4 regions of the Bacillus sp. CGMCC 1.16607 genome follow, and region 4 is predicted to be linked to each of the others. Evidence: riboswitches for the same ligand, from Rfam matches in the RefSeq annotation. Region 4 holds a riboswitch; each other region holds the start of a gene.
The links. Region 4 has a riboswitch for cyclic di-GMP ahead of ACFSO7_RS13675 (hypothetical protein). Riboswitches for the same ligand answer to the same signal wherever they lie in the genome.
Positions count from the first base shown of each region.

Region 1: another riboswitch for cyclic di-GMP. It lies ahead of ACFSO7_RS02250 (hypothetical protein); the one in region 4 lies ahead of ACFSO7_RS13675 (hypothetical protein).
Region 2: another riboswitch for cyclic di-GMP. It lies ahead of ACFSO7_RS02520 (hypothetical protein); the one in region 4 lies ahead of ACFSO7_RS13675 (hypothetical protein).
Region 3: another riboswitch for cyclic di-GMP. It lies ahead of ACFSO7_RS23425 (putative bifunctional diguanylate cyclase/phosphodiesterase); the one in region 4 lies ahead of ACFSO7_RS13675 (hypothetical protein).

Region 1 is NZ_JBHUJX010000007.1:195,786-204,096, reverse strand. Features, by position in the region: gene ACFSO7_RS02275 (amino acid ABC transporter permease) at 1-456, shown strand, start outside; gene ACFSO7_RS02270 (amino acid ABC transporter ATP-binding protein) at 490-1,215, shown strand; gene ACFSO7_RS02265 (DUF2642 domain-containing protein) at 1,512-2,168, opposite strand; gene ACFSO7_RS02260 (arsenic transporter) at 2,190-3,545, opposite strand; gene ACFSO7_RS02255 (CAP domain-containing protein) at 4,248-5,747, opposite strand; cyclic di-GMP riboswitch class I at 5,928-6,012, shown strand; gene ACFSO7_RS02250 (hypothetical protein) at 6,134-7,711, shown strand; gene ACFSO7_RS02245 (S1 family peptidase) at 7,877-8,311, opposite strand, start outside.
Region 2 is NZ_JBHUJX010000007.1:256,232-264,542, reverse strand. Features, by position in the region: gene ACFSO7_RS02525 (sialidase family protein) at 155-2,152, shown strand; cyclic di-GMP riboswitch class I at 2,266-2,351, shown strand; gene ACFSO7_RS02520 (hypothetical protein) at 2,472-3,548, shown strand; gene ACFSO7_RS02515 (hypothetical protein) at 3,618-4,256, shown strand; gene ACFSO7_RS02510 (hypothetical protein) at 4,984-6,051, shown strand; gene ACFSO7_RS02505 (DUF3231 family protein) at 6,371-6,925, opposite strand; gene ACFSO7_RS02500 (HXXEE domain-containing protein) at 7,170-7,589, shown strand; gene ACFSO7_RS02495 (hypothetical protein) at 7,655-8,311, shown strand, end outside.
Region 3 is NZ_JBHUJX010000036.1:200,716-209,026, forward strand. Features, by position in the region: gene ACFSO7_RS23420 (MFS transporter) at 96-1,301, opposite strand; gene ACFSO7_RS23425 (putative bifunctional diguanylate cyclase/phosphodiesterase) at 1,541-3,796, opposite strand; cyclic di-GMP riboswitch class I at 3,885-3,969, opposite strand; gene ACFSO7_RS23430 (MFS transporter) at 4,209-5,438, opposite strand; gene ACFSO7_RS23435 (CBS domain-containing protein) at 5,473-5,928, opposite strand; gene ACFSO7_RS23440 (MarR family winged helix-turn-helix transcriptional regulator) at 6,111-6,536, shown strand; gene ACFSO7_RS23445 (PaaI family thioesterase) at 6,571-7,053, opposite strand; gene odhB (2-oxoglutarate dehydrogenase complex dihydrolipoyllysine-residue succinyltransferase) at 7,135-8,311, opposite strand, start outside.
Region 4 is NZ_JBHUJX010000019.1:255,851-264,161, reverse strand. Features, by position in the region: gene ACFSO7_RS13680 (DUF3267 domain-containing protein) at 36-611, shown strand; cyclic di-GMP riboswitch class II at 1,009-1,093, shown strand; gene ACFSO7_RS13675 (hypothetical protein) at 1,122-2,282, shown strand; gene ACFSO7_RS13670 (DUF4083 domain-containing protein) at 2,500-2,649, shown strand; gene ACFSO7_RS13665 (PH domain-containing protein) at 2,738-3,352, shown strand; gene ACFSO7_RS13660 (hypothetical protein) at 3,572-3,700, shown strand; gene ACFSO7_RS13655 (hypothetical protein) at 3,773-4,093, shown strand; gene ACFSO7_RS13650 (aminoglycoside phosphotransferase family protein) at 4,227-4,997, shown strand; gene ACFSO7_RS13645 (2-thiouracil desulfurase family protein) at 5,158-5,625, shown strand; gene ACFSO7_RS13640 (aspartate/glutamate racemase family protein) at 5,693-6,388, shown strand; gene ACFSO7_RS13635 (AlkZ-related protein) at 6,467-7,141, shown strand; gene ACFSO7_RS13630 (PadR family transcriptional regulator) at 7,309-7,623, shown strand; gene ACFSO7_RS13625 (DUF2812 domain-containing protein) at 7,640-8,254, shown strand.

The DNA.
Region 1 (8,311 bases), on a different contig from region 4:
CCGTTGGTTGTACAAATATTTGTCTTTTACTTTGGATTAACGTCGTTGAATATTTCTCAGTTTTGGTCAGTGGTATTAGGTCTTGCCTTCCATAATGGGGCGTATATTGCTGAAATTTTCAGAGGAGCAATCCAGTCGATCGATATAGGGCAAATGGAGGCTGGGCGATCGCTTGGGATGTCGGTTAAATTAACGATGAGGCGAATTATTCTTCCACAAGCCTTTCGGCGGGCACTGCCGCCTTTGGGAAATCAGTTCATCATTGCCTTAAAAGATTCGTCGCTCGCCTCCTTTATCGGAATGTACGAGCTATTCAATGTGGCGACAACGTACGGTTCAAATAACTATGATTATATGACCTTCTTATTAATTGTTGCTGTCTATTATTTAGTGCTTGTTTTATTCTTCATGATTCTTGTTAGAAAAATGGAAAAACGAATGGCCAGCAGTGATTAAAGGAAAGGAGGAGACCGAATTTTGAGTAAATCGATGAAAATTAAAGTGGAAAAATTAAATAAATCATTTGGCCAGCTCCACGTCCTAAAGGATATTGATATGGAAGTGAAAGAAAGCGAAGTGGTTTGCTTGATTGGAGCCAGTGGTTCTGGAAAAAGCACACTCCTGCGCTGCTTGAATTTCCTTGAATTAAAGGATAGTGGAAATATTCTTATTACTGGGGAGCAAATTGAACAGCACACGCATGACTTGAATAAGGTGCGAAGCCAGGTCGGAATGGTGTTTCAGCATTTCTATTTATTCCCGCATAAAACGGTTATTGAAAATGTAATGGAAGCCCCTGTTTATGTAAAAAATATACCAAAGGATCAGGCGCGTGAAGATGCGATCAGACTGCTTAAAAAAGTAGGCCTATCTGATAAAGAAAATGTCTATCCTTCCAAATTATCAGGTGGACAAAAGCAACGCGTCGCCATTGCAAGGGCGCTTGCGATGAAGCCAGAAATCATGCTGTTTGACGAACCTACTTCTGCTCTTGACCCAGAACTAGTAGGGGAAGTTCTTGCCACCATGAAGGAGCTAGCGGAAGAAGGCATGACCATGATTGTCGTCACACACGAAATGGGTTTTGCACGCGAAGTAGCCGATTGGGTCGTCTATATGCATGATGGAAAAATCGTTGAGGTCGGACATCCGAAAGATTTATTCTCTCAACCAAAGGAACAGCGGACAAAGGAATTTTTGGATTCGGTATTGTAAGTGGGGTTGTGGTCAATAAATTTGGATGATTTCAGGAAAATGGGCAGAGGATTTCACTGTGTTTGTTAAACAAATTCTTAAATGTTAAAAAACTCACCCAAAGAAAAAGAGTAAATCATTTTCCAGATTTACTCTTTCTGATTTTATTTTTCTTACCAAAAAGGGGTACTTTCCCTATACATTTTTAATATGATAATGGTAGGTACATCTTTTAAGAGTTAAATGTTTGAGGAAGAGGTCTTTCGGGGAAAACGAAAGCCTCTTTTTTTTGAAAAAAACAAATGTAGTCTGTTTCATTACGGCAGTTGGACCGATTTGATGTGATCAATGGTTAAAAATACAGCTTCTCCACTGGCGATGGTTAGTTCGACGATGGATTGTTCGACGTTTTTTAGTAAACCGATCTTAAAGGGGTCTTCTCCACCATCGAACACAACTAATTTGCCGATTTCCGTTCGTAATTGCTCCTCGAGCGTGTGTAGTAAAGGGATATTCGGTGGATCTGCGTTCGTCATTGTATACGGTGTAGTTCCTTTAGCGTAGGGAATGAGCCATTTTAAGTGATTGATTGGAATGTACATGAGTTTATAGATGGGAGAATAAAAGGTGAAATAATCATTGTACACATTCTTTATGACTCCATGGAAGGTTTCGCTTCCGACGACAGCTATTTCAGTTGAGAAGTTTTTCGCATTGTTTAATACTTTTTGAAACGTGACCGGATCCATCTCTTCCGTTAAAAAAGCTTCGGTCGGTTGATTCACATGCTCTTCTGTATTGATATTAAGTTGAATTTGATGAATGTGAGAAAGGGGAATATAAAGGAATTGTCTACCATTATATAAGACGAGAATATCTTGCCCAAGATCAGTCAAAATTCCGTTAAATTGGTTCCCTCCCGATACGTGAACACTTACTTGATTCCCTATATATTTTAATATATTTTTACTCAATCGAATCTCCTCCAATTTATATTAAGCAAAAACGATTTGCACCCAGTAGAATAATAGAAATAACGTAACGAAGGTTGCGAGTGGTATTACGATTAATGAGACATTTAAATAATCCTTCCATTTAATTTTGATTTTATTTTGTCTTAGGATATGCATCCAAATGAGTGAAGCGAGTGTTCCGATTGGTAATAACAGGGAACCGATATCACTGCCAATAATGTTGGCAAGGTAAATGGTTTTTAGCGTGATCGGGTCCAAGCCCATTTCCGTTAAGGTAATCGTCCCAACCATTAGGGCAGGATGATTATTAAAAATGTTCGACAATATAGAAACTAATCCACCCATCATAAAGCTTGCTTGGAGCAATCCTTGGTTGACAATTGGTTCGCAAAATTTAACTAGTAGGTCGGTCAAACCTGAATTATGCAATCCATAAATGATGACGTACATGGAGAAAGCGAAAATGAGGATATGCCATGGCGTCTTTTTTAAAATATCTAAAGGATTTGTTCCGAGGGTGTACCAGCGCCATAAAAGCAATGCCAACGATCCAAGTACTGCGACGATTTCAATCGGGATAGCGAAGAATGAAGCAACAAAGAGGAGGCATCGCATGATAAAAACAAATAGGAGCACTTTTAACATGAATTTTGTCCGTTTACTCTTTGTTTCAACGGAAATGGTTCCTTTTAGTGGATGGAAATGTTTTGTGAAAAAACTTTCCTCGATATCATGAGTGCTGCTAGGCAAGGTTTTCGGCAAGTTCTTCTTTACAACGATGAACATGAGGCATGACATAAACAATAATCCTAATGTAGCTGGTACAAACATCATCGCGGTATGCATGTAAAGTGACATGTGGACAATTTTTAAGGCGATTAAATTGACAATATTGCTTACTCCAATCGGGGCACTTGAAGCGGTCGCGATCAATGCTCCACTCAACAGGTAGGGAATCATTTGGTGTGGCTTTAGTCGAAGATTTTTTAAAAGTAAAATTAAGATCGGAGTCGTGATTAAGATGCTGCCATCGTTATTAAATAAAAGGGTCATTAAAAAGCATAACAGCTGAATGTACCAGTAAAGACGATATCCTGAATTTCTAGACAAAGTAACAAGTCTGGCAGCTGCCCAGTGAAAAAAACCAAAGCTTTCTAATATGACAGCCATTACGATGGTTGCCATAATCGTGATTGAGGCACCTCCTATTTTACTTATAATATCGACCACATCAGACCGTGATACTATCCCCATTAGAAAGATAATCCCAGCGCCAATGGAAGCTGGCCATGCTTCATTGATTCCCCCTGGTCTCCAGAAAATGACTAGCATAGTCATTACGAAAACGAAAATTGTCATTCCTATCATGATTGTCATTGAAAAATTCTCCTTTCTTATTAAATGTTATAAGACAAATATCTCTACATGTCCTATTCCCTATATCTATATTCAGCCAGTTATAGGGAGGACTGGTTATATAACCAAATCTCTTAAAATGTATGTTTGTCACACTAGGGAAAATATCCAATAGAGATAGATGTGGAGAAAGTGAAACTTCTATCAGTGGGGTTTATCGACGTACAGGAAGTGCTAGTGCCGAAGTTGCTACAGGACGTAGTGTTCTTAGTCGGCTTCATTCCCCACTGATGGTTAGTTGAACCAATCGGACCTTTACGGGCAGTTGACCCCCACCTATCTTCTTTGTGCTCGTAGAATCTTGAGTTGGGGATCTTACTGCCCGTTAAGAGTGGGAGAAAACATAGAGAGTTTGTTGGTCGGAGGTCATAAAATGAAGGTGAGCAGGTGCAGATAGGTGCAAGAAATCGTTGGCAGGATTTAATAGAGGGGACGGAAGGCAAAATTACAGTATTCTTACTGGAAAAAACAACATCTGGTTGAAAAATTGAAGTCTATCGGACTGGATTCTGCTGTTATCGGACAAAAACTGGAGCCTATCGAACAAACCACGGGTGCTATCGGACAAGTTCACCATTCTATCGGACTTTGTCACAATTAGACCTAATTTCTGCCTCCTTCGACTTGCCCAACCAAATAAAAAAGCACCCCTAGGAGTGCTCTCTACCATTTCACCACCCAATCGCCATCGTTCTGCATGCGTTTGGCGGTATTTTTTGAAATGGTAATCGTATATTTCTTTACCTCTTTAAATAGAGGACTGTTTATTTTCAATACATAGGTTCCTGGTGTAATCGTTTTGTAGGTGACCTGCTGATGATGTCTATTTTCCAGGTATTTCTTGCCGTTTTTCTCTATGGTGACAATTTGGTTCGGATCGTCGCCACTTAAAGTGTCGACTTGAATGAAATTGACTCGATCATGTTTGATGAAATAAATATCTTTGATAGCCAGTTTCCCAGCCGTTGTAAAGGTCCAGATTTTAGAGACATCCTTTGTTCCATTTTCTGTCTTTACTTTGGCGCTTACGACAGCCTTATATTTGGTACCTGGCTGAAGCGGCGCTTTTGGAATGATAAACACATGATGTTGTCCGTGGTCATCAATCGATGGAGTGACTGGATAAAATGGCACAGCTTTACCTGCCACATTTGTCAAAGACACTTTTTCGACAATTAATTGATCATTCTTGTTTTTTGAAAAATAGGCGTAGCTAATCGGGTAACCGACAAAAATGTCACTAAGCTGATAAAAACGTAGCGGATTGGGAGTTTCCGCAACAAACCAGCTGTTCTTCACGTTATTCTGACCATTATGTGGATAAAGGACAATTTGGGATGGCTTGTCCATTAAAGTAGGATTTCCGTAATTGACAACGATATCACCTTGTTTGTTAAATCCTACCCCTGCTTCTTCAACGAAAGGGTCGATGATGCTTAATCGATGGTAAGGTGCATCCATCAAGTCGACGATGCCACTATGTCCTGACACTTTTTTATACGTAATGCCTTCACCAACAGTCCCTAAATATCCAAAATAGGCAGCACGATTCCATGGGTTTTCTCCAGTAAATCCGGGTACTCCAAAAAATTCATCATGCCCGGAATCTCCTTGAGCTGCAAGATAATTCGAATGAGCTTGCGATGACTTTTGAAGGACTGGATTTTTTGAAATGGTGTTCAATTTCAATGTCGTTCGGTAGGAATTGATTTGCTGAACGGCTTCCTCTTGGACTGTCGATAACACATTCATATCTTTTTCCAAAAATGGATTGATCGTCTTTGTGTCGACAGTAAAATTCCAGGAAATGTCGAGGGCTTTTTCCTCATAGACGATTAATTGGACATTGACGGTTTGTTTTCCAGATAGTTTATTTGGTTTATAGGTTAAGAGACCTGTTTTTGGATCGTAGGATGCTTTCACTTTTTTTCCGTTAAGGAGCATTTGGAGTTGATAATCATCATCTGCACCCTTGATGTTAATTTGATAGGAAATGACTGGTGATGCAATTCCAACCAATCCCTTTGGCGAGCCCTCAGGATAATAGCTCCAAGACATTTTCGTATCTTTCAAGGGAAGGCTTATTGGCTCATTCCTTGCTACTGTTGCGATCATCAATATGGCAAGTGCCGAGGTGAGCCATATGTTCAACCATTTTTTCAATTTTATTCACCTCTCATTCCTTCTATTATACTATGAACATGACAATTATCGGAAAAATAACTCTAGTTAAATGTAAAATTTTGTATGGGATTTTCTTCCTGAAAACACTTTCTTAAATAGGGTAGTAATGGTAGAATGAAAGTAATTATCGTAATGTCGGGGCTTACAAGTTTGCTTCCGCTTATAAATTGGCAAACCTTTCGAAAGGAAGGGACGCAAAGCTACGGGTCTAAAGTCATGGAACAATGATCGCCGGGTTGCCTTTATTTTAATAGAATAAAAATACCTGCTTATCATTCATCCCTGAATTTAGATTTTTACTTAGGGTAAGTGATAGGCTTTTTTATTTCTATACACGAAGAATAATCTGTTGGGGAGACCGAATAATGATTTTTTTGAACGATGGACTAAAGAAAAAAAGACGAAATTTTTTAAAAAAGATGATAGTCAATGGTATACTGTCGGCTATTATTTTTTCTAATGCTTCGGCTTTTGCTAATGAAGAATCCCCAACAAAAAAAATCATTTTAGATAATAGTCAAGGCATTATGACAGTAGGGAAATGGAAAGAGTTAAATCCAAATATCGCTATTGTTGTTAAAGATTTATCTGGTAATGATGTTTCAGATGATGTAGTGATTGAAGATGGATTTAAAGTCATAATGGATGGCGGAGAATACATATTTCAACTAGAAAAGGAAGTTCAAATTGATGTGGGTCCCTTTGGAAAAACAGTCGAAAAAATAAAATTGGATCTCGAGAAGAGTAACTATACGAATATAGTTGTTAAAAATGATTTAAATGAAATATTGTCGGATGAAATAGTTGTTTCTACTGATACAGTTCTTTATTTAACAACGGATCAAGGCGATATCGTTTTAAAGGTTATATTCCGATTTAAGAAAGTTGAATTAGATAGGACGTTAGAGGAGTGTAAAAATAATTTTAAAAATGAAGGGGCAACAGAAGTCACATTTTGGGATAAAGATGGGAAACAACAACTAACAGACTATTCAATTAATGTGGTAGAGGGCATGATAGTCGTAATTGATGAAATGGATTTTTTGATTTCGTCTATTCAATCTGAAGACCAAAATGGGAAAGAAGAAACCACTGACCCTAATGCAATTGAAGAACCAATGCCACCTGTAGGGGTTAAGCTTCCCCCTACCATACCAAGTGGCCCGAGCCAAGAAGAGATAAACCAGATGGAAAAATTGAAAGCAGAACAGGATGCTAAAGAAAAAGCAGAGGCTGAAGCGAAAGCGGAAGAAGAGGCCAAGGCGAAAGCAGAGGCTGAGGCAAAAGCTAAAGCAGAACAAGAAGCGAAGGAAAAGGCAGAAGCCGAGGCGAAAGCAAAGGCGGAACAGGAAGCGAAGGAAATAGCTGAAGCCAAAGCAAAGGCAGAGCTTGAAGCTAAAATAAAAGCAGATGCTGAAGCAAAAATTAAAGCTGAAATCAAAGCGAAAGCCGAAGCTAAAGCCAAGGTACAAGCAGAGATCAAAGCAAAGGCGGAAGCAGTAATTTTAAAAAATCAAGCTAATCTGGCTGAACGCGTAATGGAAAGAAAGCTGAAGGATTGGAAAGAAGCAACCAAAGAACTAGCAAAGGTAAACAAGACAGCCCAATCCATCAGAATGTTCAATGGCAAGCCAGACTCAAGGCAAGTGGGTAACGTAATAGGGCAGTATCAAGCCATTGTCAATAAGTTATTTCATGCGAAAAAGTATAGTGATATAGTAAAGACGGTTTCGGATGCTGTAGAAATGTTAACGAAGAAGAATGTAGACAAGAAAGTGATAGCTGATTTTGTTAAAAAAAACATTAATACTTCAAAAAGCATGCATGTGATTGTTAATGAGAGCAGGAAAAAGAAATTAGATGTAACAGAGTTGGTTAAATATCAAATAGAGTTAAAGAATAGAGAAGAGCAAAGAGCAGGGCTGAATAAAAAAATGATTTAGAAGTCTGCCTCTGTCTAAGTAGCTCTACATTAAATTGGCACTCCCTTATTAGCAGAGTCTAATAGGCGAGTGCCTTTCTTATTTAGAATTTTCGTATTAATTAGTGTATCCTTAATTGTGGGGGATTTTTTGGTTCTGAATTTATAATCCTTAGGTTATCTTTTCCTACTTTTCTAAAAGATCCTTCACTAGCTCAATCGGAACAACCAGACCTGAAGCTTTTTCATTTCCCAAGAGTTTTGGAACAGTAGTAGCGTACACAACCCCAATGACTTCGTTATCCTCAGTCAACACGGGACTACCGCTATTCCCTCTATATACTGGAGCAGTTATGGTCATGACAGGTGTGGATCGGTCATTCATCATGGCCATCCCTTTAATACTTCCTTCATTAGCAATTTGTGTATAGGCAAGGGGATTGCCAATAATATAGACATGATCGTTTTCTTTCCATTTTTGTGTCTCTTGAAGCTTCAATATAGGTAGATTCTCACCATCAATTTCTACAATGGCTATATCAAGTTCAGGGCTATTTTTAATCACCCGACCCTTAAAAACCTTATTATTTTGAAAATAAATATTAATCGAGATCATTTTTTC
Region 2 (8,311 bases), on a different contig from region 4:
ATTGTGTGGCCGAGCAGATACCCGTAGTGAAAGGGATTGCTAGGCTTTTTTTATTGGCTAAATTTTCGCAATAACAAAAGATTGGGTATACATTTTAAGCAATAAATGGTATCAGGCACTCAATCGTTATCAAAAATCTTCTAGGAGGATCAACATGAATGGGAAAAAGTGGCTAAGTTGGCTGATCAGTTTTATTTTTTTATTGGCAATTTTCATCCCTTATAACAAGAGCTTTGCAGAGAAGAACGATTCAAATAAAATGAATTCGATTACGTTAAAGGAAGCACCGTATTCGACTGGTGACGGGTGGACCATCGATTCTACCTATAGCTCCAATCCTCCGTATGCAATGACGAAAGGAAAAAATGAATATCTCGCTGTCGGCCCATACGGAGCAATCATGAAATCAAAGGATGGACGAGATTGGAGGGCCCTGTCACGGTTTGGAAACTACCATCTTACAGCCATTGCTTGGGATGGTAGTAAATATGTCCTTTTTGGAGCGAACACGCAGTTTGATATGGATACCTATCGTACCCCTTCTGAAAGCTTTATCTCCACAGATGGATTAACTTGGAAGCGAATTGATTTTTCTCCAGGCGAATCCATTCAGCAAGTAGTCGGTGGTGATCATGGTTTTGTAGCTCAAGGCACCGAGCATGCCTATTTTTCTAAAGATGGGGAAAATTGGACCGTCATCCATACCTTTAAAAATAAATATGGCTGGGTTTGGGTCGATTTTGAAAATGGTACATATTTTGTCATAAGTGATGATGATAAAATTATGTTGACATCAAAGGACGGAAATACATGGAAAAAGAATACGTGGGATCCATCGAAAAACATTCATGATTTTATTTGGGTTAAGGATCATTATTTAGGTGTCGGCAATGGCATCTATACATCGAGCGATGGGGTCAGCTGGAAGAAGCAACAGCAATCTCCAAGTGGAGTTACTTTACGTATCGTTGTTTCGAATGGTAGCAGCTTTATGGCAGTTGGCTATAGTAGTGTGAGCGATGGAATTTATAAAAATGTGTCCTATACCTCGAACAATGGTACTGTGTGGAAGCGTCATGATCTTCCGAAGCTAGATACGACCGTATATACTCTTTATCCGGTCCAAGGAGGCTTTGCAGGTATTGGTTCGAACACGGCAGGAAATTATACGGATGGAACATACTCCTTTTTCACAAAGGATGGTGTAGAGTGGAGCTATCGGTTAGTTGGTACGGTTTATAACGTTGAATTAGGCGGAATTGCGACGAATGGAAAAAGGTCGGTTGCTGTAGGGCTTGATGGAACGGCAATTTATACAGATGATGGTGTAAAGTGGACGAGTAGCAATCCGTTTGCAATGGAAGGGAGAAAGTGGAGGAAGAACTTATATGATGTCGCATGGGGTGCTGGCCGCTTCGTTGCCGTCGGTCATTATGGAGCCTATGTATCAACTGATGCAGTCAATTGGAAAAAGGTGAATATTCCCTCTATGAGAAAGGATGGGCAACTAAGGAATATTCTCTGGACTGGGAAATTTTTTGTAGCGACAGATCAAACAACCGGTACTTTCACCTCGAAGGATGGGCTTACATGGACACATATCAAAGGTCTTGATGATTATTGGTTGACCTCCATGATTTGGGATGGCAAGCAAGTAGTTGGTACCTTCCAGGTGCATAATAATGGAAATAGTTATACGAAAATCATGAAATCGACAAATGGAACGAAGTGGACAACCGTTCAATCCATTAAATTAAGTGACGCCTGGATGACCTATACGGGTGGACGATATGTCGCCGTTAGTCGATATAATTTATCCAATGCATGGGTGTCTAAGGACGGAACAAAGTGGTTACAGGTGAAGACAAATATAGGTGAAGCAAACATTGAATTGCTTACTACTTTTGATGGTTATTTTTATGCTTTCAACGACTCGTTTAAGGAAATTAATGGGGAATATGTACCCTACAATGCTTACTATGTCTCAAAGGACGGAGTAAAGTGGAAAGAAGTTGCAATCCCTATTGAAAACTCTAATTTTGATACGAATGGCACGAAAAGAATGCTGGACGGGATTAAAGCATACGGTAAATATATTTTTGTTGGTGAAAATAGTGTGATCAAGTATGCGAGTAGGTTGGTGAAACCATAGGGTGCCTGACACCCTATGGTTGTAATATTTTACCTATTAAGAAAAAGGAGAAATTACTTACATAAATTTGGGTATTATGGTAGAATTTATTCGCTAATGTTATAGTAATAAAGTTTCATATTTGGCAAACCTTTCGAAAGGGAGGGACGCAAAGCTACGGGTCTAAAGTTCATGGAACAATGATCGCCGGGTTGCAATTATTTTTGAATGGAAGTATTTTGCAGCCGAGCAAATACCCGTATGGTGAACGGGTTTGCTGGGCTTTTTTGATTGGTTAAATAAGCGTTTTCAAAAGAATAGGAAAAGGGGGAAGTTGGATATGAAAAAGATGAATAGAAAGCTGATTGCAGCAACTGTACTTTCCATGCTTGCTATATCACAAATATCCGCAACAGCAGCAACACAAGAAACCATTTTTACCGTTAAAGGTGATCAAAGCACGGTCCCAGGTATCTATAGTTCAGTACCTAACGGAAAATCGAAGTTAGTTATAAAAGATAGTGTTTATGAATTAAAGGAGGTAGACAAGCTAGGAAAGTTAATGGGTGGTTTTTTTTATACCAATGATCGCCCTGCTACTGCTGAGGATTATAAAAAACAAGATATGTTTACTCGAAACGTACGGCCATTACAAGATGTTCAAGCTGTCGGAAAAGAACTATATTATACAAAATTTCTTGGCATGAGTATGTATATGGGTGGTAGTTGTGGTGGCGGCGGTGCTGAAATTCTTGAAATATATAAAAGAAACAGTGCTGGTAAAGTCATGAAAGTCACACCTGATTGGATTTCATCCAATACAGTAGAATCCTTTGAAGTAGTGGGAGCTAATATTTATTATGCTCGAATAGAAAATAGTGAAATGGGCAAATTCACGGTAATAAAGGCTTCTATAGATGGGAAGAAGAAAAATGCTATTTTAAGTGCTGTTGATGATTTTTGGGTTGAGAAGGATTCGATCTATTTTATCAAAGACAAAAAGTTGTTTAAGAGTGGTTTAGATGGAAAAGGTGCAAAGCAGCTAACAAAGCTAGTTTCCAAGCTTTATGGGGCAAGTGTTTGTGATGGTAGCAACTATCAAGTTGTAAAAAGTGGGTTGGTTGTGAATGACTATGAGAAGGATGCCTCCGTCTATTATGATTTTGCAACAAATACTACAGTTAATACTCCTACAAAGATAAACCTAGTGTACGATGTTGATCTAAAGAGAAAGCTTATCGTGGGTGCAAACTATGATGAAGAATCTCTTTCACTATATGATTTTAATGGGAAAATAGTTAAAGACTTAAAGGTAGATGTCTCTTGGGAATCAGGAGCCACTATTGTTTCAGTCGACTCAGCTAATCGTAAAATTCAGTATGTCAAAGGAAATAGCTTGAAGGAAATACAATATTAGAGATGTTGGAAGGAACCTATTTGGGTGTAAAGTACCATCCGAAACTATATGAAAAGGAGAATATATTTAATGAAGAAAATGATTGCGGCTTTACTATTATCAAGCCTGGTGATTGCCGGCTGTAGTGAAAAGGAAACAGCAGCACCAGTAAAAGAAAAGAAAGAGCCAAAGGTAGAAGAGAAGCAGGAGAAAAGTGAACCCCAAGAGGTTCAAACGGAATTTGGAAAAGAAATCAATTTATCGAAAAGAGACTTTGAGGGAAATAAGGAAGAACTGGCAAAAGTAATAGTCAATAATTTTAGAATAGAAACAGTAACAGACCATTCAGATCTTGAAACGGATAGTGGTAGTAATTTTAGCAAGATGAACCAGAAATCGGCTAAGAAGGATGCTGAATATTTCGATACCCTTTTTGATTATATATTATTAGATCTATCTGTTGAGAATATTAGTGGCAGTGAATTACAGAGTAGTGTCCTTACCGAAAGAAATTTCGTATTTTATAACGAGAATGGGGCCGAAATCGATGCCTCTACAACTTTAAATGAAGGAACTTTTGAAGCAGCGAATTTACGTCCAAATGGTAAAAATCAAGGTACCGTATGGATCTCCATTCCAGAAGGAACGCAAGTATCTGAAATTATTTTGTACACGGATCCTCACTACAGAGATAGTGAAGATTGGTATAATTTTAAAGTGAACAATTAGAAAACGACAAAGGCAGATTATTGATGAAACCTACCATTCATTCCTAAATTTAATAGTATTTCAGATGAACATGGATGGATAGATACGAAATATGTTTTCTTGGATGGCGGTCAAACATTAATGTTTGACCGCTAAGTTCAATTGAATAACAACTAAAGGTTAGTGATTCGAATAAAATTATCGCTATTTTAATTAAAGTTTCTGCCACTCCCAAGAAACTGCACCCATTTATCCCTTCGCGTACTGCTCCCCTCATTCCTTCTAGCAGAATTTAAGAAACGTTTCCAAGATTATCTCCTCCTACCAACAACGGAAGAAAAGTATCCACCAACAACCCCAACGATATACAGTTGCAACCTTATATTATTATATTCTTTAAAAAATATTTATGTTTTAATCTTCGACACTGCAGGTGTTAATAGGTATTGTTACCGGTATGTTCTTTATAAGTATAGAATTTGTTCTTTATGTTGAATTGAGTTATTGGATGAGCTATAATTGAATTAATGTTCTTTTATAAGAACAAAATGTTCTTTAGAGGAGATTTGCTTCTATTGTTAATTCTAACTATTGGGATCTTAAGGGAAATGCAAAGGGGAAATGACATTTAAATCCCAAAGTTGAAAAATAGATTTATAAGGAGGGAGTTCTTTATTTCTAATTCATAAAGAAAAGGTAAAACTATTAATATTTCAAAATGAATTATGAAAAGGTGGAGAGAAGATTCATGAAAAAGAAGTTAATAATTAGCTTGTTTTCTGTTTTTGTTTTAGCAATAGCCACGATGGGGACTGTGGCATATTTTACAAAAAGCTTCCAAAGTGATCAGAATATAGCCAAAGCTGCTGTCTTCAACGTCGATGTTGTGGATTCAAGTGAAAAAACCATTGGGAATTCACAATTTGATCTGAACGAGAAACTATTCCCAGGGATGGATCCAGTAGAGGTCTATAGTTTCCAAATTAAAAAGAATGACACAGAGGTTCCAGTAGAGTACAAAGTAAATTTAACACCTAGTGGAGATTTATTCCCACAAGATAATCGTTCACCAGTGAAAATGACTTTAAAAAGAAATGTTAATAATGATTGGGTAGAAGTTGAGTATTCAACAAATTTCAAACCAGAAAATGCTACGGAAAGCTATAAAATATTTGTATCTTGGCCACATAGTGACCATGACATTGACTTCCAAGGCAAAACTGGGAATATCAAATTAGAGGTTACAGCCACTCAAGTTGACAAAGAGGTACCTATCGACAATACAACGTATGAAGTAGCGAGCAATGCTTTAGCTGCATTGGATAATGTCGGCACCGGTTTTAACAAAGGCAACTTCTCAAAAGCTCAGTCAGATGAGGTTCAAACTTTAATTAATAATTTAATGACATATGTGAATGGATTGCCAAATGGCAATGGTAAAACTGAATTGCTGGATAAAGCTAATAAATTACAAAATGACCTTAATGCAAAAGTAGCGTCTCGATATGTTTATTATGAAGTGGAAAAGGGTGCAACAAATTTTGACCAACTTAAACTAAAACTTACAACTTCGTTTTTCCAAGCGGATAGCCCGCGAACTCAGAATGGTAATGCAGTATATTTAAATAGTGGCGGAGAAGATAAAATGGTTTATTTACGCTACTTGATTTATTCATGGAGCAAACCAACTGCAGGAGATGTCGTCACATTTACTATGCGATTTAACGGCGGTTATAAAAATATTAATGCAACATTCACTAACGTTGGCGATGGTACTTGGAAAATTCAAAGTGATTGGTTAGTAGAAAAAAAATAATAGAATATGAAATGAAGAGGCTGCACTCGGAAGGATTACTTTTAGAGGCAGCCTCTTTTGTGTGCTATATTGGGTTTCAGACTCCGACAAAAGACAAATGAGGACCATTTTCCAAATGTGAAGTACATATACATGGCATCGGATGTTAGATAGCGATAAAAAGATTAGTCCTCTATTTTTATGTAGGAGTGATCCTTGTTTTCATGGTAAAAATGTTCACCAATATAAGTACCTTACAGAACGATAGTTTACCTATAGTTTTTAAGGAACAAAGTTGATATTTTTTCATATCAATTAATATGTTACTTCTCCACTGCTCCTACCTTAATGGTTGTTGTGAACCAGGAGGAACATAAAACGGTGGTACTTTAATCCATCCGCGTTTGCGCATCAAATGTTTTAATCTAGTTGCGAAAGCTAATTTTTCTGCTTGAAACTGAACAAACAATAAACCAACATCCGTACGAACCGATTCGGAAGCAGCACCAGCAGCACGCATGATTAAACTAATGATTTTTAAAGATAATTCGTTTGCAATTACATCATCTGTTACTTTGACACCAAGGGGAACAGTGTGAGGGTCTGATTTTGGCAATTCTTCAGGGGAAGGAGGTAAAGTAATCCCTTCCTTTATCATGAATTCACGCAGTCTTTCCCTTTGACTTGTCCCAAGTTTCATATCTTCTTCAAGTATTGTCTTTAACTCATCATCCGTCGTCGTGTTGATACCAGCTTGAACAGATACTTTAGCTAATTCAAGTCCAGCTAAGTAAATCCAGCAAGACATCACTTCTCCGACATGAAGAGGTTGATCTTCATCTTGAACTGTAATAGATTTCAATGCATCCATGATTGTTTCCAATATATTTACCATTCGACTTCCTCCTGTCTAGTTATAAACTAGACATATTATTTGTCTAGAAAGATATTTTATTCAGTGGTACCGCCTATAACCTACATCTATAAGTGAAGGACATTTACCCCAAACCATTTGTTAACAAGTTCTTGTTAACTCCTATTTTTCAACAAAGTAAATCGTTCAATGAATTGTTCATTAAATTATCCAAAAATAACAATTTATGGTACTATCGTAAAGATATTATTTAAGGAGGTACATGATGTTCTTCATTGAAATTCATAATGCCATTTGGCTTTTTTTGGTCATTTTTATGTTGCATGATTTTGAAGAAATGATCAGTGTAGAAAACTGGTCTCGGAAAACATCTCATCTGGTAGAAAACTCTAATAACCGTTTGAAAACTTTGGTTTGGAAATTTTGGAATATAAATTCACATTCATTTGCAAAAAGGGATGTTGTAATATTCTTTGTTGGTTCCACAATCGTATACTTAAAAGTTCAATTTATCGAAAGCGGTTGGGCTGAAATCCTATTTTTGAGTTTTTTGGTTTTTGTACTTTTACATAACCTGGTACATATCTTACAGACACTTATTTTAAAAACGTATACTCCTGGATTGTACACAGCTATTGGTTTGGTTACACCATATACAATTTATCTATTAAACAGATTAATATAATTATAATTCTGTGGAAGCCGGCGGTTTCAATGAAAGTAAAGTTTTATTAGGGAGTTGAATGTAGTTTGAATAAAAAATGGATGTTACCTCTTATTTTCTCTCTTTTTCTCTTGATTGGGTGTCAGTCAGAGGATGACAAGAAGTATGAGGCTTTATTACAGGATGGAATGTATGCCCTTGAAAAAGAGAGTTATGATGATGCAATAGATATTTTCAAAAAAGCATTAGGGCTAAAACCTAATGATAAAAAGACATTAGATCTACTACTTAAAGCCCAAGAAGGAAAGACGTTAGCTAAAGGAAATGAACAAGTTACCTATACTCCGATTGATGAGAATGCCGTATCGAACCGAGATTTTATTATTGAAGAGAAAGATCATAAGTTTTATATTAACGGGGTCACTTTATTGATGAGTAAAGAAGAAATAATTGAAAATTGGGGTGAACCAGACTCCATTGAAAAACCTAGTCCTGAAGATGAATATTATCAATCAGATTATGATAATTGGTTATTTTTGAACTACGGTGATTTTAAGCTAACAGTCTATTCTAATCAATTACGGGTAGTTGATCTAAGAACAAAAGAATTTGTTTTTAAAGAGGATTGGTATTTAGCTTTAGCATTGCAAAAACCTGATATTGAAGGGGAAAATTTTCATTCTTTCACCACAGAGGAACAGTATATGAATTTTAACGAAGATGAACCTTGGATGCAATGGGCT
Region 3 (8,311 bases), on a different contig from region 4:
GTAAGGTTAATTCCTGATTTTTATTTTTAGATATAAATTTTCGACAAAAAGGGAGATGCACTTAGGCATCCCCCTTTCTTATCTATTAATAATTTTTAGACCAACTCTTTACTCTTTGTTTCCTTACCCATGAAGAAAACAGCTGCAACTCCAATTAAGATGGATCCGCAAAAAATTGTGAAAATCGTCGTTATTTCCTGTCCACTTGCAACTAAATACCCAACTAGTAGTGGACCTAAAATTCCTCCAATACGCCCAAAGGAGGCAGCCATCCCTGCTCCGGTTCCACGAATATTCGTCGGGTACTGCTCAGGAGTATAAGCATACAGGGCGCCCCATGCACCAAGATTAAAGAAGGATAAGAACATTCCAGATGTAATAAGTAAAGGAAGATTTTCTGCAAAGCCAAAGAAGTACGCACTTAATGCAGTTCCAACTAAATAAGTAATCAGAACAAATTTTCTTCCCATTCTTTCAATAAGCCATGCCGCAGTAAAGTAACCCGGCAATTGGGCTAAAGTCATGATCAACACATACTGAAAGCTTTTAATCAAACTAAATCCTTTCATGACCATGACACTTGGTAACCATAAAAACATTCCGTAATAGGAAAAAACAACGCAAAACCATAGTATCCAAAGCATCGCCGTATCTTTTGCAAACTCTTTAGACCAAAGCTTTCCTAAACTTTGGAAAACCGATAATTTCTCCTTTTCCTGTAAGGCGGTATAGCGCGGTGAATCGGGTAAATTCACTCGTAAATACAACGCATAGAAAGCAGGAATTGCCGTAATAATTAGAGCAGCTTGCCAGCCGAATTTAGGTATAACAAAATACGAAATAAGCGCGGCAACTAGCCAACCCCCTGCCCAAAAGCTTTCAAGCAGTACGACCACTTTCCCTCGTTGCTCCGCTGGTACAGTCTCTGATACAAGTGTGGATGCAACAGGCAGCTCTCCCCCTAATCCCATACCAATGATAAAACGTAAAATTAAAAAGAACGATAAGCTAGTGGCAAAAGCTGATACCCCACTACCTAAAGAAAATAATAATAATGTTAAAATAAAGACACTCTTTCTTCCCATACGATCAGCAAGGATTCCGAATAAAAAGGCACCGACCGCCATTCCAATGGAGTTTATACTTCCAATCCAACCCATTTGTTCGACAGATAAGTTCCATTCCGTTTTTAATGCAGCAATGATGAAGGATAATATTCCAACATCCATCGCATCGAACATCCAGCCTAGACCAGCAATTCCTAATAGTCTACGTTGTGAAATCTCTGTTTTCCCTCTCATTTTTCCCCTCCTACTGGCAAAAAGGCACTTAATTAATATGTTATTCTGCCCAATAAATATCTTTTTTTTCCTATTAATCATCACCAACCACCCTTATTCTAACAGGTGTCTTTACAGTAGTCATCATTATTTTTTACATTGCTCTTTATTTTGAAGTAAAAACACATGGGAAAAAGGCTTAGAACAATACTCAAATAAAAAAGTCTCCTCTAGCAAAACTGCTAAAGAAGACTTTTTACTTATACCCTTATGATCATTCCATCTGAAAAAAACTTCTCAAATTCGTTTGTATTTACGGGTTTGGCAAAAAAATACCCTTGCCCCATGCTACACTTATTCTCCTTCAGAACGTTCATCTGATGTTCATGTTCAATCCCCTCAGCAACCACATTTAATTTTAAATTTAAGCCAATATTAATAATCGCTTTTACCATGGATTGATTCGCAGGGTCCAAAATATCGTCTATAAATGATTTATCAATTTTGATTGTATCTATAGGCAATTTCTTTAATATATGTAAAGAGGAATAGCCCGTACCAAAATCATCTAGAGATGTTCTTACCCCTAATGTCCTCAAATCATTCAATATCGATGTAGATTCTTGGATATCCTGCATAATACTTTCAGTAATCTCTAGTTCCAAATACTTAGGGTGAAGCCTCGATTCTTCTAAAACATTACGAACGATTTTGATAAAATGACTATGTTGGAATTGAAGCACAGATACATTGACCGACACACAAATGGCGGAAAATCCCTTATCTTGCCATTTCTTATTTTGTAAACAGGCCGATCGAAGTACCCATTCGCCAATGGCAACAATTTGCCCTGTTTCCTCGGCAATCGGAATAAATTCTCCTGGAGAAATGGGACCTAATTGCGGATGCTCCCATCGCAAAAGTGCTTCCATTCCTGTCATTTTTCCTGTTTGTAGTTCTACTTTAGGCTGATAGAATAGGGTAAATTCATGATGTTCGATTGCTCTACGTAACCCGCTCTCGATTTGCATTCTTCGTACTTTAAGTTCGTCCAATTTGGAATCAAAAAATTGATAATTATTTTTCCCACGCTCTTTAGCTAAATACATTGCTGTATCCGCATTCTTCAGGAGTGTTTCTGCATCCCTCCCGTTTTCAGGGAACAAACTGACCCCTATACTTGGAGTGACCACATAATCATTACCAAGAAAAGGTTTCGTAAATGCTTTTACCAATGATTCTGAAACAGCTATACAATTCTGTTTGGTCATCCCTGATAAAATGATTATAAATTCATCTCCACCGATTCGATAAACCCTCTCTGAATGATCAAAACTATATTTTAATCGTTCCGCAGCTTCAATTAATAACTTGTCTCCTATATGATGACCTAGTGTATCATTCACATTTTTAAAACGGTCTAAATCAATTAATATAAGTGCCATCGTAAGATGACTACTTTTTGCTCGGGCTAAGGTCCGGTTCAGATCCTCAACAAATTTGGTCCGATTTTCTAATCCCGTTAACGGGTCATGATAGGCCAAATACTTGTATTCACTCATTAAGTTTTTATTTTTTTTCAAAATGGCAAGCTGGTGGAATATAACAATGAGCATCGTAATAATTACACCAAAACTTAATGTATTCAACACACGGTAATAAGAATGGATCGCTAATAATAGTAAAAAAACAACACCTATATAAGGGAAAATATCCGCACGGCCTGAATATTCAGAATTCTTACCTTCTGACTGCTCATTAATATTCTCTTTCTCACAAAAGCTGCCAAATCCTATGATTAAAAGAGCGATCGGCCATAATGGGTCAATAAAGCTTCCAATTTGATATTCTTCAATATAGGATAGATAGGCATACATCGTATCGGTCAATATTTGTAAGCCGAATCCTAAAGAAATGAATAAAGTCATTCCCCTTTTCTTTGTATACCGAGATAGGTAATAAAGACTAATTAGAACAAATAAGATGCTCAAATCAAGGATTGGATATGTTAATTTCATGAAAGTGATTCCAAATGATTGATTGGTAGCTTCCCATATAGGCTTAATTAAAAAGTGAATACTGATTGTCGCTGCAATAATCATGAAAATAAAAATATTGAATTGAAATGGCCCCTTTGGAACAGCACTACTAATCACCTTTGTTTGATAGATTAAGGCGAGTAAAAAAAAGAAATAGGCAACTAGCCACATGAAATATCCCCAGGTACTGTATAGAGATACCTTATTTATTATTTGAGAATAAAACAAAATAATATGACCTATAAGATAGAAAATAATACCGATATTTAAAAGTAGCCAAAACTTCCTTGGTTTGTTATCGATTTTCCGTTTCGTTTGTAACATCCATATAAAACTTATACTTCCAGCTAAAAATGACAGGACACTCGTTCCTAAAATACGTAGCATGTCATTTTCCTTAAAGATAAAAAGCCAGACGTAAAAAACCATCGTATAGATTATAACAAACAGAGTTGCTGGACGTTTTATGGTTAGCATCATAAACCCTCACAATGAATCATTCGATTAAAAATAGCTACAACAAAAGGTCATCTCCAAGTGGACATAACCTTTATAAAGTTATTCCTCAGGTAACTCAGCCACCATAGGTTCGCTCCCTTAGGTCTGTAGCTTTGCGTCCCCATCTTTCAACAGGTTTGCCTTTTCAAAAGAAAAATATGAATTTTTTAATAAATAATCTACTAAGTAGTATATTGGTATATCATTTATAATGAATGTTTCAATAGTTACCGATTAACAAACTTTCAACTTAAGACTTTGGAACTATTATATCAGCAGGCCGTTTTTCCGTATATCCTTCAAAATCTGGTAAATTATTCTTTAAAAATTAGCAAATTAGAACTTTCTATATAAATCTACTAGACAAAAAAACAAGGGCTACCCCTTGTTTCTAATGTGCAGCATGATCGACATGCTTTAAATGTTTCTGATTGAACCAGATGAAAAGCACTGAAACAAGGACAAACCCTGCACCCACAAAAAATGGAATATGCGGGTTGAAAATTTCAGCTAACTTCCCTGCCAAAAATGGTGCTACGGCACCCCCTAAGAAGCGTAGGAAGCTGTATGCTGCCGATGCGGTAGATCGTTCGACCGTTGTCGCATTCATGACAGCGGTAGTAATTAATGTATTATTATTCCCTAATAAGGCTCCAGCAGCAATAACCGCAACGATAATCACCCATTGTGTAGATGTCCAAAGTCCCATTGCGACTAGTAGTAAGGCAAATAAGCTCAACATCATACACATGGATTTAATCGTTCCAAACCATTGTTGAAGTTTGGGTGCCATGAATACTGAAGTAATTGCCAATAATATACCCCAACCTAGGAACACAAAGCCTAAACCATGTTCATCTAACCCCATAACAAAGGGAGCGTATGCCAACAAGGTAAAGAACCCAAAGTTATAAAGTGCCGCTGCAATCCCCAACACTAGAAGGGATCGATGCTTTAAAGCCCGAAATGGATCTAATAAGGATGTTTTCGATTTTGAAGCACTTTGTTGATTGGTTTTTGGCATTAAAATAAATAGGCCTATAAAAGCAATAATCATTAAGGTTGCCACTCCTAAAAATGGCCCTCGCCATGACATGGCGCCTAGCCACCCCCCAAGCAATGGCCCAACGGAAATCCCAAGTCCTACCGCTGCTTCATATAAAATAATCGCTTTTGCTGTTCCGCTATCGGATAAAGACACTATGGCTGCTAAAGCTGTCGCCACAAATAGAGCATTTCCTAATCCCCATCCTCCTCGCAATCCAACAAGGGTCCATATATCATTGGATAACCCTCCCAATCCTGAGAAAATCGCTATGATGACGATCCCCACCAGCAAGGTCCATTTAATCCCAAGTCTAGATGAAACTAAACCAGTGATTAGCATAGCTACCGCCATGACTGCATTATAACTAGTAAATAGCAATGTTACCTCACTATGAGAGGCCTGCAATTTTTCAGCAATGGCTGGTAAAATCGGGTCAACAAGACCAATGCCCATGAAAGCGATAATACTAGCGAAGAAAACCGCCCAAACTGCCTTTGGTTGTTTCAACAGACTGCTCTCTTCTTGAATGGATATTGTCTTTACACTTGTACTTTTTTCCGAAAAAGATGACATAACATTCTACACTCCTATTCAATTGAGGAATCCATTAAAGGATTGATTTAAACGTATGGCGTATGACATCACCTCGGCTTATAATCCCGACTAATACACCATTTCGGGCAACTGGCAATTTCTTAATCCGTTTATTCCCTAAAATAGCAGCAATGTTTTCCACTTCTTCATTACTAGGAACCGTAATTACTTTCTTCGTTGCAATCGTTAGCACATTCAAATCAAGAATTCTTTTTGCTCGATCATCAAACTCTTCAAAGTCTCCACTAATCACACTCATATAATAAAAAGAGTCAATGACAAGGTCCTTATGCTTGCCGATATAACGTAAAATATCACCGTCACTAATGTAAGCAATGATTTCATTTCGATCATTAACGACCGGAAGTCCACTGATGCGGTATTCAATAAACTTTTCAATTACAGAACGAACAGTATCTTGTTCCTTCACCTTATACACTTGGGTATTCATGAATTCATGTGCTTTCATACTCATTCCCCCCATATATTTATCATTTATCATACAATCGATTAATATGATTGTATCATACAAGCATTTAATTGCATAATACAATTATATTCCAATAAAACCAGATGTGTTCATTGACAAACAAAGCTTTAGATGGGTTATCATAGTTCTTAGATGAAGTTAGTAGAAAGGTGGGGAAAGTAATGAATGAACATTCTCTTGAAACAATTGAGTTGGAAATGGCCATCCTCGTTCGTCGTCTCACATCCATTACATCAGATAATAAAAATTTAGACAGATCCGCCTATCTTTTGTTACATCAATTATCGGTAAAAGGTTCAGCAGGAGTTAAAATGTTAGCCGATGAATTCCAATTAGATATTTCAACTGTAAGTAGACAAGCAGCAGCGCTTGAACAAAAGGGCTATGTATACAAAGTTCCTGACCCACAAGATCGAAGAGCCTATTTCTATCAAATCACAGAATTAGGAATAGAGGAGTTATTTGAATATAAGCAAGCTAGATTAGAAAGTATTACAAAATTACTTCATCAATGGTCTGACGAAGAACGCCACAATTTTGGACAATTATTAAAAAAATTTAACGAATCATTAAGCGAGAGAACGTAAAAAGCGGGGGATTGCCCTGCTTTTTTACGTCAACTTATTTAGCTATAAAGGTACTAGGCATGACTACCGCAACAACTACTCCACGTGCACAAAGTGTTTCACCCGAATAAACCTCTGTTTCTACTTTCCACTTCTTCGGATGAATTTCATGAACAGTCCCAACCGCTTTTAGAGCAATACCTTGAGGAGTAGGCTTAACAAAGTCAACGTTTAAAGAAGCCGTCACAAACCGTGGAGGCTCTGTTCCATCCCCAGGTTCATGGCCATTTTTTCGATGTAAAGCCAATGATGCCGATCCTGTCCCATGACAATCAATAAACGAGGCAATCACCCCACCATATACAAAACCAGGAATCGCGGTATGCTTTTGTAAAGGCTGATAAATAGAAACGGTTTGTTCACCTTGCCAGCCCGTTCGGAAGTGATGGCCTTCTTCGTTTAATCGACCACACCCGTAGCACCAGGCAAAATCATCTGAATAATCATCCTGGATTGCCTTCAAAACCTTTTCTTCCATTATTTACGCCCCCTTTTTTCAGAATATTATAACATACAAAAAACAGACCCTAAAGTCTGTTCTTTAAATGGCTATATCGTTCTATCCCTCTAATAATAAGTCCTCTGGGTTTTCTAACAATTCTTTAACCTTAACTAAAAATTGAACGGCATCCTTTCCATCGATGATTCGATGGTCATAGGAAAGGGCTACATACATCATCGGTCTAACTTCAACCGTATCCTTATCATCAACGACAACTGGTCGTTTTTGAATTTTATGCATACCTAAAATACCGACCTGGGGTGCGTTCAAAATAGGAGTAGAGTACAAGGATCCAAAGGTTCCACCATTTGTTATCGTAAAGGTTCCACCCTGTAAATCATTTAATCCTAGCGAGTTCGTTCTAGCTTTTTGTGACAAAACCCCAATCTCTCTTTCAATTCCAGCAAAGCTTAGGCGATCGGCATTACGGACGACCGGGACAACTAATCCATCGTCTGTGGAAACAGCAATTCCGATGTCATAAAACTTCTTTAAAACAATTTCAATCCCTTGGATTTCCGCATTTACTAATGGAAAGGCTTTTAACGCTCCAATAACTGCTTTTGTAAAAAAGGACATGAATCCGAGTTTTACCCCATGCTTTTGCAAAAAAGAATCTTTACGGCGGTTACGTACATCCATGACTGCGGACATATCAATTTCATTAAAGGTGGTCAGCATGGCAGCTGTATGCTGTGCCTCTACCAGCCTTTTAGCAATCGTTTGGCGACGTCTTGACATTTTGATTCTTTCAATCAATTCTTCCTTCTCATTCGCTAGTGGAGACAATGGTTTTTCTACATTAGCTGGTTTTTGTGGAGTCGTTACCAGAGATTGCTTGTAAGCTTCTACACCATCCACCCGAATTCTACCAAGTGGATCCTGGTATGGAATTTCATTTAATCCGATTCCTAATTCTCTTGCTTTTTTTCTGGCGGCGGGTGAAGCTACTGGTTGATTTTGTTTTGGCTTTTCCGGAACGGCAATAGAAGGCTTAGTCTCTGGTTCTTGTTTTCCCCCTTCTTGCTTTTGCTGCTGGGCAGACTCCACTTCCAGACTTGCTGTACCTCCACCTCCTTCAACCCCTTTTTCATCAATCCTTGCAATCACTTGACCGACTTCCACATTATCTCCTGGCTGAAAGAGAAATTCTTTAATAGTCCCACTATAATCACTATTTATTTCTACATTTACTTTATCGGTTTCAAGCTCAACAAGTGGTTCACCCTTTTGA
Region 4 (8,311 bases):
CTTTTTAATTAACTTTAATGAAGGAAGTGATGAGAATGGGAGAGGATTATGTTCATGCGGGTGAACAATATCATAAAATGGATGCTACCCTTTCAGCTAGCCTAGTGAATAAAAAGGTGGGGCTTGGGTCATTTCTCATTACGCTATTGGTATTAATTCTTTACGATATTATCTGGGGGATTTCCTATAGTCATAATTGGATGGTTTATGGGATGTTAATATTCTCTTATTTTTTATCGATTATTCTTCATGAATTATTACATGCCTTTGGCTTTGCGGTTATTGGAAAAGCTGGTTGGCATTCTATTAAAATAGGTGTCATGTGGAAGCAAATGATGCCATACGCACATTGCAAAGTGCCAATAACAGTGAAAAGTTATCGGTTTAGCCTATTATTACCGCTTGTGATCACTGGATTAATTCCATTAATCATTGGTTTTACAATTGGAAACGGAATTCTCGTCATATTAGGTACACTCCTAACCCAAAGTGCAGGAGGGGATATTCTAATTTATCAATTATTAAAAAGCTATCCAAGAGATGCCATTGTCAGAGACCACCCAAAAGAAATTGGCTGCGAAGTCTTTTTAAATAAAAATTACATATATTAAGGGAACGCGGACGTCTACAGCCTAACATGCTCCTGTTGGTTGATTTGTTTAGTAAGTTTAGTAGTTAAGAACCATTTTCAAGCGAATGAAAAAGATCAATTCTAAAACCTCTCGATGTATGTTAAAATAAAATTCCTTGGCAGGGGCAATTCATTTTTAAACAAAACAAGCAGGAACCATAAAAGGTTTCCTGCTTGTTTTCGTTTGATTTAGGGGAGAATGGGGGGCGTGTCTCATCCTTCTTTTTATATGAAATGGAGGCAACAGATCCCCACCTATACTTCTCTTCGGATGATCTCGGTATCTTGCAAAATAATCGTTGTAAACTTTTTAATATTATTGTAGTCTTAGGTATAAAGTTCTATTTTTGTTGGTCTCTAAAAATAGAATCCTATCAACCAAGATGGGAAGCGTAGAAATATAGCCTTTATTTTGGACACTTGGGCTATATGGAGCTAGTAGTGTAACCGGTCCTCTTAGAAAAAAATGATCTAAGAGGAGAAATGAAAAATGAAAAAAATTTATGTAAAAGCCCTTGGAACAACAATCCTTGCTGGTACATTAGTCCTAGGTGTTGGAAACGTTGCTAATGCAGCTCCAAAATCTACTAAGGAAGTTAAGGAAGTTGAGACTGGAAGAACCGAGCAAAAGCGTGAGACAGGTGTGATTACTTATAATTCATTAGAGGTTGCCGCTAGAAATGCAGAGCAAATTTTACTTTCTGGCACAGTTGTCATTGATGGTCCACAGCTTGTCGTTAAAGTGAATGGACAAGATGCTTCAGTTACGAAAATCACTGATAAAACTTGGTCTTATTCAGTTAATCTTGATGTTACTGGTCTAAAGGGAGATTCAACATTTGCGATTGAAGCCTATACGATTTATGCAAATGGTCGTCCATCTCAAGATGTACACACATATGCTAAAACAGCTTCACAAATGGTACATATTCCCTACATCACTGAAACAGAAGCAGTGAACAAAGAATGGACGTCCTATGACCGTGAAACAAATCAGTTTACCCTGAGCTACAATTTAGTTAATCATTGGTCTCGTGGTGAAGATGAAGCACTTCCGACTACATCTGTAACAGTTGCTGGAACAACTGACGAATTTAAGATCTCAGGAGCAACTTTAGCAGGAGAAACTACCGTCCCTACAGCATTTAGAAACTTTAGTGTATCAGATGAAGCACCTGTGTGGAGTTTCGATGAAACAACAAAAACCTATAGCTTAACTTTTACTATTTTTAAAGAAGATAGTAAAGGTGGCGTGACTTCTGAAACAATCACTAGAACTGGTTTAACTTCAGGCCAACCAGCTACTATTGAAGTAACAGTAGGGGATGAGTTTGGTACAGTGACTCAGTCCAAAGAATTTAATGTTCCAGTGGCACCTGTTGTAGAAGTAGTGGTAACAGATATTAAGGATCTTACAATCAGTGTTGTTAGTCACAATAAGGAGCAATCCAAAGTTATCGCAACTTACAAACTTGTCTATTCTACTGGTGTTGTAGAAACAAAAACAGTAGAATTAGGTGGCACGATTAGTAAGCCTGAAGGTGCACAAAACTCTCAATCTAGAGATTTTACCATTACGGAAGGAAGTAAGTCACTTTCGTTTACAGTAACAGTATTAGATAACGGATCCTATACTGTAACATATAAATAACTGTTTAAACCTCGGATTATTATTATATAATCCGGGGTTTGTTTGTTTTTTAGGGGCAAGGAACAGGAACCTTGTCTCAGCCTGATTACGGTTACCTTTTATATAGAAGGGGGGAAGCTGAGGGATAGAAGGAATCTTTTTTGATTAATTTGAAACTTTTTTTGAAATATAATCGTATAGTTAATAAAAGCAATCCTAATTATTGGAGGAACAGAATATGCTCAATATGGGAGACATCGTTTTCCAGCTATTCGCAATACTTATTCCAGTGCTATTTATTGGCCTTATATTTCAATATTTACGGTCAACCAAGAAACAAAATGAACGATTAAAAAGAATGGAAGAAAAAGTAGACAAGTTAATATGACAGTAGTAGTTCCATGGAAGAAGGAAAAAATGTATTTAAACAGACTGCCTAGGCAGCGGAGTTCTTTAAGTTGGAAAGGGGAAGACATATGTTTAAAAAATTAGCAAGTGAAGCTTTAGGCCTTAGTGATGTTGGTGAGATAATCAAGCCAGTTGACTTTAACAAGACAGAATCTGATGATTTTGTTCTAACTGAGGACAATGAAAAGATTTTCTTTCTGATCAAGTCAAAAAAAGATGAGTATTGCTTTACGAACCTGGCATTAATTCATGTTGACGGAGATTCCGCCGTAAGTTCCAAGCGTAATTTAAGACGTTATGATTATTTTGCAAATGAAATTAGTGGTGTAAGTATTGAAACAGCGGGTACCATCGACCTTGATATAGAATTGAAATTTACGATGGGAGGAAAAGTATTCTCGATTGATATTCATAAAAAATATTCCACGGAAGTAACGGATATTTACAAAGCCCTTCTTGCTATTTCAATGGTTCAAAAAGACAATGCTAGACTGCTAGCTTACGGAGATAAGAGCCTTCAAGTAGCAGAAGAGGTTATCAGAAATAACCGCACAGTAGAATCAAACCTATCACATGAATTTGGCCAAATCGCTACCTTCGTTAATACATGGCTAAAAGAACTTCATAAAAATCACACAACAAAAGATTTCTCGGATGTGTTTCAAAAATATATTCAAAATTAAGGGGAGTTGTTTTACGCAGCTCCTTTTTCATAATCCAAAAAAGATCTGAGATTAAGCGTTTTTTTTATGTAAAAACAACTAAAATGATCTTCATTTATTAGGAGGTAATGTATAGTCATTTTGTCATTTTAGCATAGTATCCAAAAAAAAAAGCAAACTAAAATGGTGGGTGCCAATATTTTGTTGTGCATTCAACTAAAAAGAACAGGATGGTGCAAAATGGCGAAAAATAAGAATAATAAATTTAAAAATCCAAAAAATGCTTTACCAAAAACAAGTGTTGAATTTGCCGGAGAAAACGGTCTTGAACAAAAAGCATTGAAAGCCTTAAAAGGTCAGAATAAATAAATGAATAGAAAAAATGTCCTCCATTCCTATGCTAGAGGACATTTTTTTGTAAAAGTTGAGGATGGATAAACAGTGTTTGTTAAAATTTATCAGTATCATATTGAAATAGATAAAATAGACGAATTTTTAGAAATTCAAGAAAAAGCAGCAAGTATTTATAACAGATATATAGATTTTCATACGATATTTCTACATAGTAAGCATGATCAATCAAAATGGTTGGAGATTACTAGATATAAAGATGAAATGGAATATCAAAAAAGTATAAAAATTATAAATGAACAGAAAGAGATCCAAGAACTCTTTGAATCATTCCAATCTCTTCTAGTTCGTCAAAAAAAGGAGATAACGGAAGAAGATTTTTTGGAGAGAAAGAGCCTTCTTTTTATGTAATTATTTATAACAAAATGGTAGGAGAACACCGAAGATATTTGCCTAGTTTAGAGCAATGAGGATTACTTATTTTAATAGTTTTTATTTATAGTGATTCCTATCAAAAAGTAAATTAAAAAGGTTGGTGGAAACAATGAACTCACAATTACAAAGTAAAGTCGAAAAAATAATAGGGGAAATTCGTCAACTAATAAAGCCGGATGAACAGGGATGTACATCTGAAGTTCGCCAAATTATTACCGATAATGGAACTTATATACTCAAAAGTTCCTATAAAAATAAATATAGAGAATGGTTAAAAGCCGAGGCTATCATCTTAGAAAAACTAAATAACCAGAGCCAAATTCCGGTACCAAAATATTATGGCTTTATCGAAGAAAACGAGAGCAGCCATCTCATTATGTCCTTCGTGCACGGAATGACACTAACCATTGCTTTAAAACAAGCTAAGAACATAGAAGAGAAAAAATTATTAATTAAGAGTTTTGGTCATTTTCTCCACAAACTCCATGAAACTCCAATCATTGAGACTTTAAATCTAACAAATAATTGGTTGGACGATCAGTTGATTAAGGCTGAAAGGTATGCAAAAAGTGGCCAAGCGGATGGTAGTCCTAAACTTTTGGAAAAATTAAAGTCTACCAAACCATTACCAGTCCAACAAACAATTATTCATGGTGACTGCACAACAGACAATGTGCTCGTAGTGGATGGAGAAGTCCAATTCTTAATCGATGTCGCAGGTATGACCGTAGGAGATCCACGGTACGATGAGTCTCTAGCTATCGGTAGATTGATTCATCGTGATGAATACATCGCTGCCTTTTATGAAGGCTATACACGCTACAAGGTTTCGAAGGAAGAATATCAATATTTTGATCAAGGATTATATGAGTTTTTCTAGTTTTTATAAAGAACTATAGAGGTGATCCAGTTCCAGGAAAAGGAATCAATCATTTACTGTTTTCAATCCTTTTTAGATTTTACAAAGTACTTAATAGATTATAGTAATAACAAGATAGAATGGTTAGTTTAATTATAATTGAAGTGAAGAGGTGATACCTTTGATTTTAGTTAGTTCTTGTTTAGCAGGGTTAGAAGTAAGGTATAATGGTACCCATTGTCTTAATGAAAAGGTTCTTCAACTGATAAATGAAAAGAAAGCTATTACAGTATGCCCAGAGTTACTTGGTGGCTTTTCAACACCTAGGGAGCCAGCAGAAATAGTGGGCGGCAACGGAGAGGATGTACTTGAAGGTAACGCTAAAGTAGTTGAGGCATCAGGGAAAGACGTCACGGAACTATACATAAAAGGTGCTTTTGCTACCCTGAGTAAAGCGCAAGAGGTCAACGCAACAACAGTCATTCTTAAGGAATACAGTCCTTCTTGTGGAAGTTCAATGATCTATAACGGGGAATTCTTAAATAAGAAAATGACTGGAACTGGTGTGACAACTGCACTTCTTAAGAAGAACGGAATAAAAGTTATCTCAGAAGAGGGAATATACGATTTTCTTCAGGAGATGGACTGATTGTTTGTGAATAAGACTCAATATTGAAAAGGTAAGGTGAAAGCCAGATTGTCGGGGGGATTTAGAGATGAAAACAATCGGACTAATTGGTGGTATGAGTTGGGAATCGTCGGTTCAATATTATCGAATTATTAATGAAGAAATAAAAAATAGATTAGGTGGTTTACATTCGGCAAAATGTCTATTATATAGTGTGGATTTTGCAGAAATTGAACGATTTCAATCTGAAGGGGAATGGGAAAAAGCGGGCAGACTTTTAGGTGACGTGGCTCAGTCACTTGAAAAAGCCGGAGCTGATTTGGTCGTGATCTGTACAAATACAATGCATAAAGTCATTCAATTCATTGAAGAAAAAATAAACATTCCTGTTTTACATATTGCCGATGCAACCGCGAATGAAATTAAAAAATCTAATATAAATACAGTAGGGCTATTAGGAACAAGATATACGATGGAGCAAGACTTCTATAAATCAAGAATAGAATCACATGGGATAAAGGTTTTAGTACCTGATCACACTGATCGTGAGAAGATAAATAAAATTATTTTTGAAGAGCTAGTTTTAGGAAGCATAAACGAATCGTCCAGAGATTATTACAAAAAGGTTATCAAGGATTTAATTAATAAAGGTGCAGAAGGAATTATCTTGGGCTGCACGGAGATTGGCTTATTAATAAACCAAGGGGATTCAGATGTTCCTATATTTGATACAACTGTTATTCACGCAGTTGAAGCGGTAAATAAAGCATTGGATAATAAATAATGGTTCTAATAAATTTTTTACCTCATTCTCGTTCGTACTCGTGTAGAGAATGAGAATTTTTATAAAGGGGCGATTGAATTGGTAGATTTGAAAATAAAAACGTACGATGAAGCTATAAAAGTAATTGAAGAGTTCGGATTACTTCCACTTTCACCTCTGATACCTAATTATCCTTCCTTAAACAGTATTACATCACAAGAGAGTTGGCACTCAGACACGGAAAATGATCCTTGGATTTGGAGGACGAAATTTTCAGTTGATGGCGTCGCTGGATATGGGAAATTCATCAAGAAAAAATCTGTCTTCATATCTCGTGAGCTTCTTCCATATGTCAAAACAGTATTAGGCTCAGTACAACCGTTAGAGGAACGTTATTTTAACGGGAATGTATCAAAAGAAGCTTATGATATTTATAAAATTATTCGAGAAGAAGAAGGAATTGATACAAGATTATTAAGAGCAAAGGCAGGATTAAAGCATAAGGATCAAAAGAAAAGCTTTGAAAATGGATTATTAGAATTACAGGGGTCGATGGATATTGTCATTTCAGATATTCAACTGAAAACCGATGAATTCGGAGAAAAAAATGGTTGGAGTAGTACCGCCTTTGAAACATACGACAGTTGGGCCAATCGAAAAAATATAGAATCCATTAACATGGAAAAAGGACAGGCGAAGCAGCATCTAATGGATCATTTCTCTTCTTTGTGTTCTGAGGAAACATTGAAGAAGTTAGGGAAAATATTTTTATAATTATCTCACAAGGGAGCATGGGGAGAACGTTTCTCATGTTCTTTTTTATACGAAATGGGAGCAGATGGTGCATCCTCATGCTTCATAGAATGAGAAATGTAACAATTGACATATACAGTTAAACTGTATAGTTTAGCTTTATATAACTGTAATTTTTGGAGGCGCTTATGAATAGAGATAAAAACCTACCGTTAACTGAAACCACATATTATATTCTTTTATCCTTATTAGAACCTTCGCATGGTTACCTTATTATGCAAAAAGTTGAAGAATTAAGTAATCATCAAGTGAAGATAGCGGCAGGAACGCTATATGGAGCTATTGAAAATTTACTAAAGCAAAAAATGATTGAATCTGTAAGTAGTGAAGATAAGAGGCGAAAAACATACGTGATTACCAAAAAAGGAAAAGAGGTTCTGCACCTAGACTATATTAGAATGCAGCACATGATTGAGGTAACAAAGGGATTATTAAACTTGTAATTTGGAGGGGGTTGTGATGAGGAAATTCAAGTATTTTATTGACTTTGATAAAGAGGAGAAATGGTTAAAAAAGATGGCGAAACAAGGCTATCAGCTAAAGGAAAAATCTTTCGGATATAAATTTAGTTTATCAGAGCCAGCGGATACTACGATTAAGATTGATTATAGGAAATTTAAGAATCAAGCGGACTTCATTGATTATTGTACACTGTTTGAGGATAGTGGATGGAAACACATCGTTGGTAAAAAAAATTCAGGAACACAATATTTTAAAAAAATAGATGAAGAAAAAGAGGAGGATATTTTTTCAGACAGTATATCAAAGGCTGGTAAATATAAAAGATTATCAAAAATGTTTATGGAAACGGCCGTCAGTTTTTTTCCACTTTTCGTCGTATTGTTAATCACAGATACCATAGATATAGGTGCTATATTTAATCCTAAGCAGCTATATTTGACTCCAGGATTGTGGGAAATGAGTGAATTATCATTTTGGAAAGCTTTTATATTTGAAACTCCTTTTGCCCTTATGAGAGGCATATCATGGTTATTATTGCCGGTGTCTTCGATACTTTGCCTTTTCTTTGCATATAAAGCACAAAAGCTATTTGAAAATGGAAAAACTCAATGATGCTCTGATCAGATCTTACACCCACATAAATTTGGTAAATCATTCGAATCAATATTT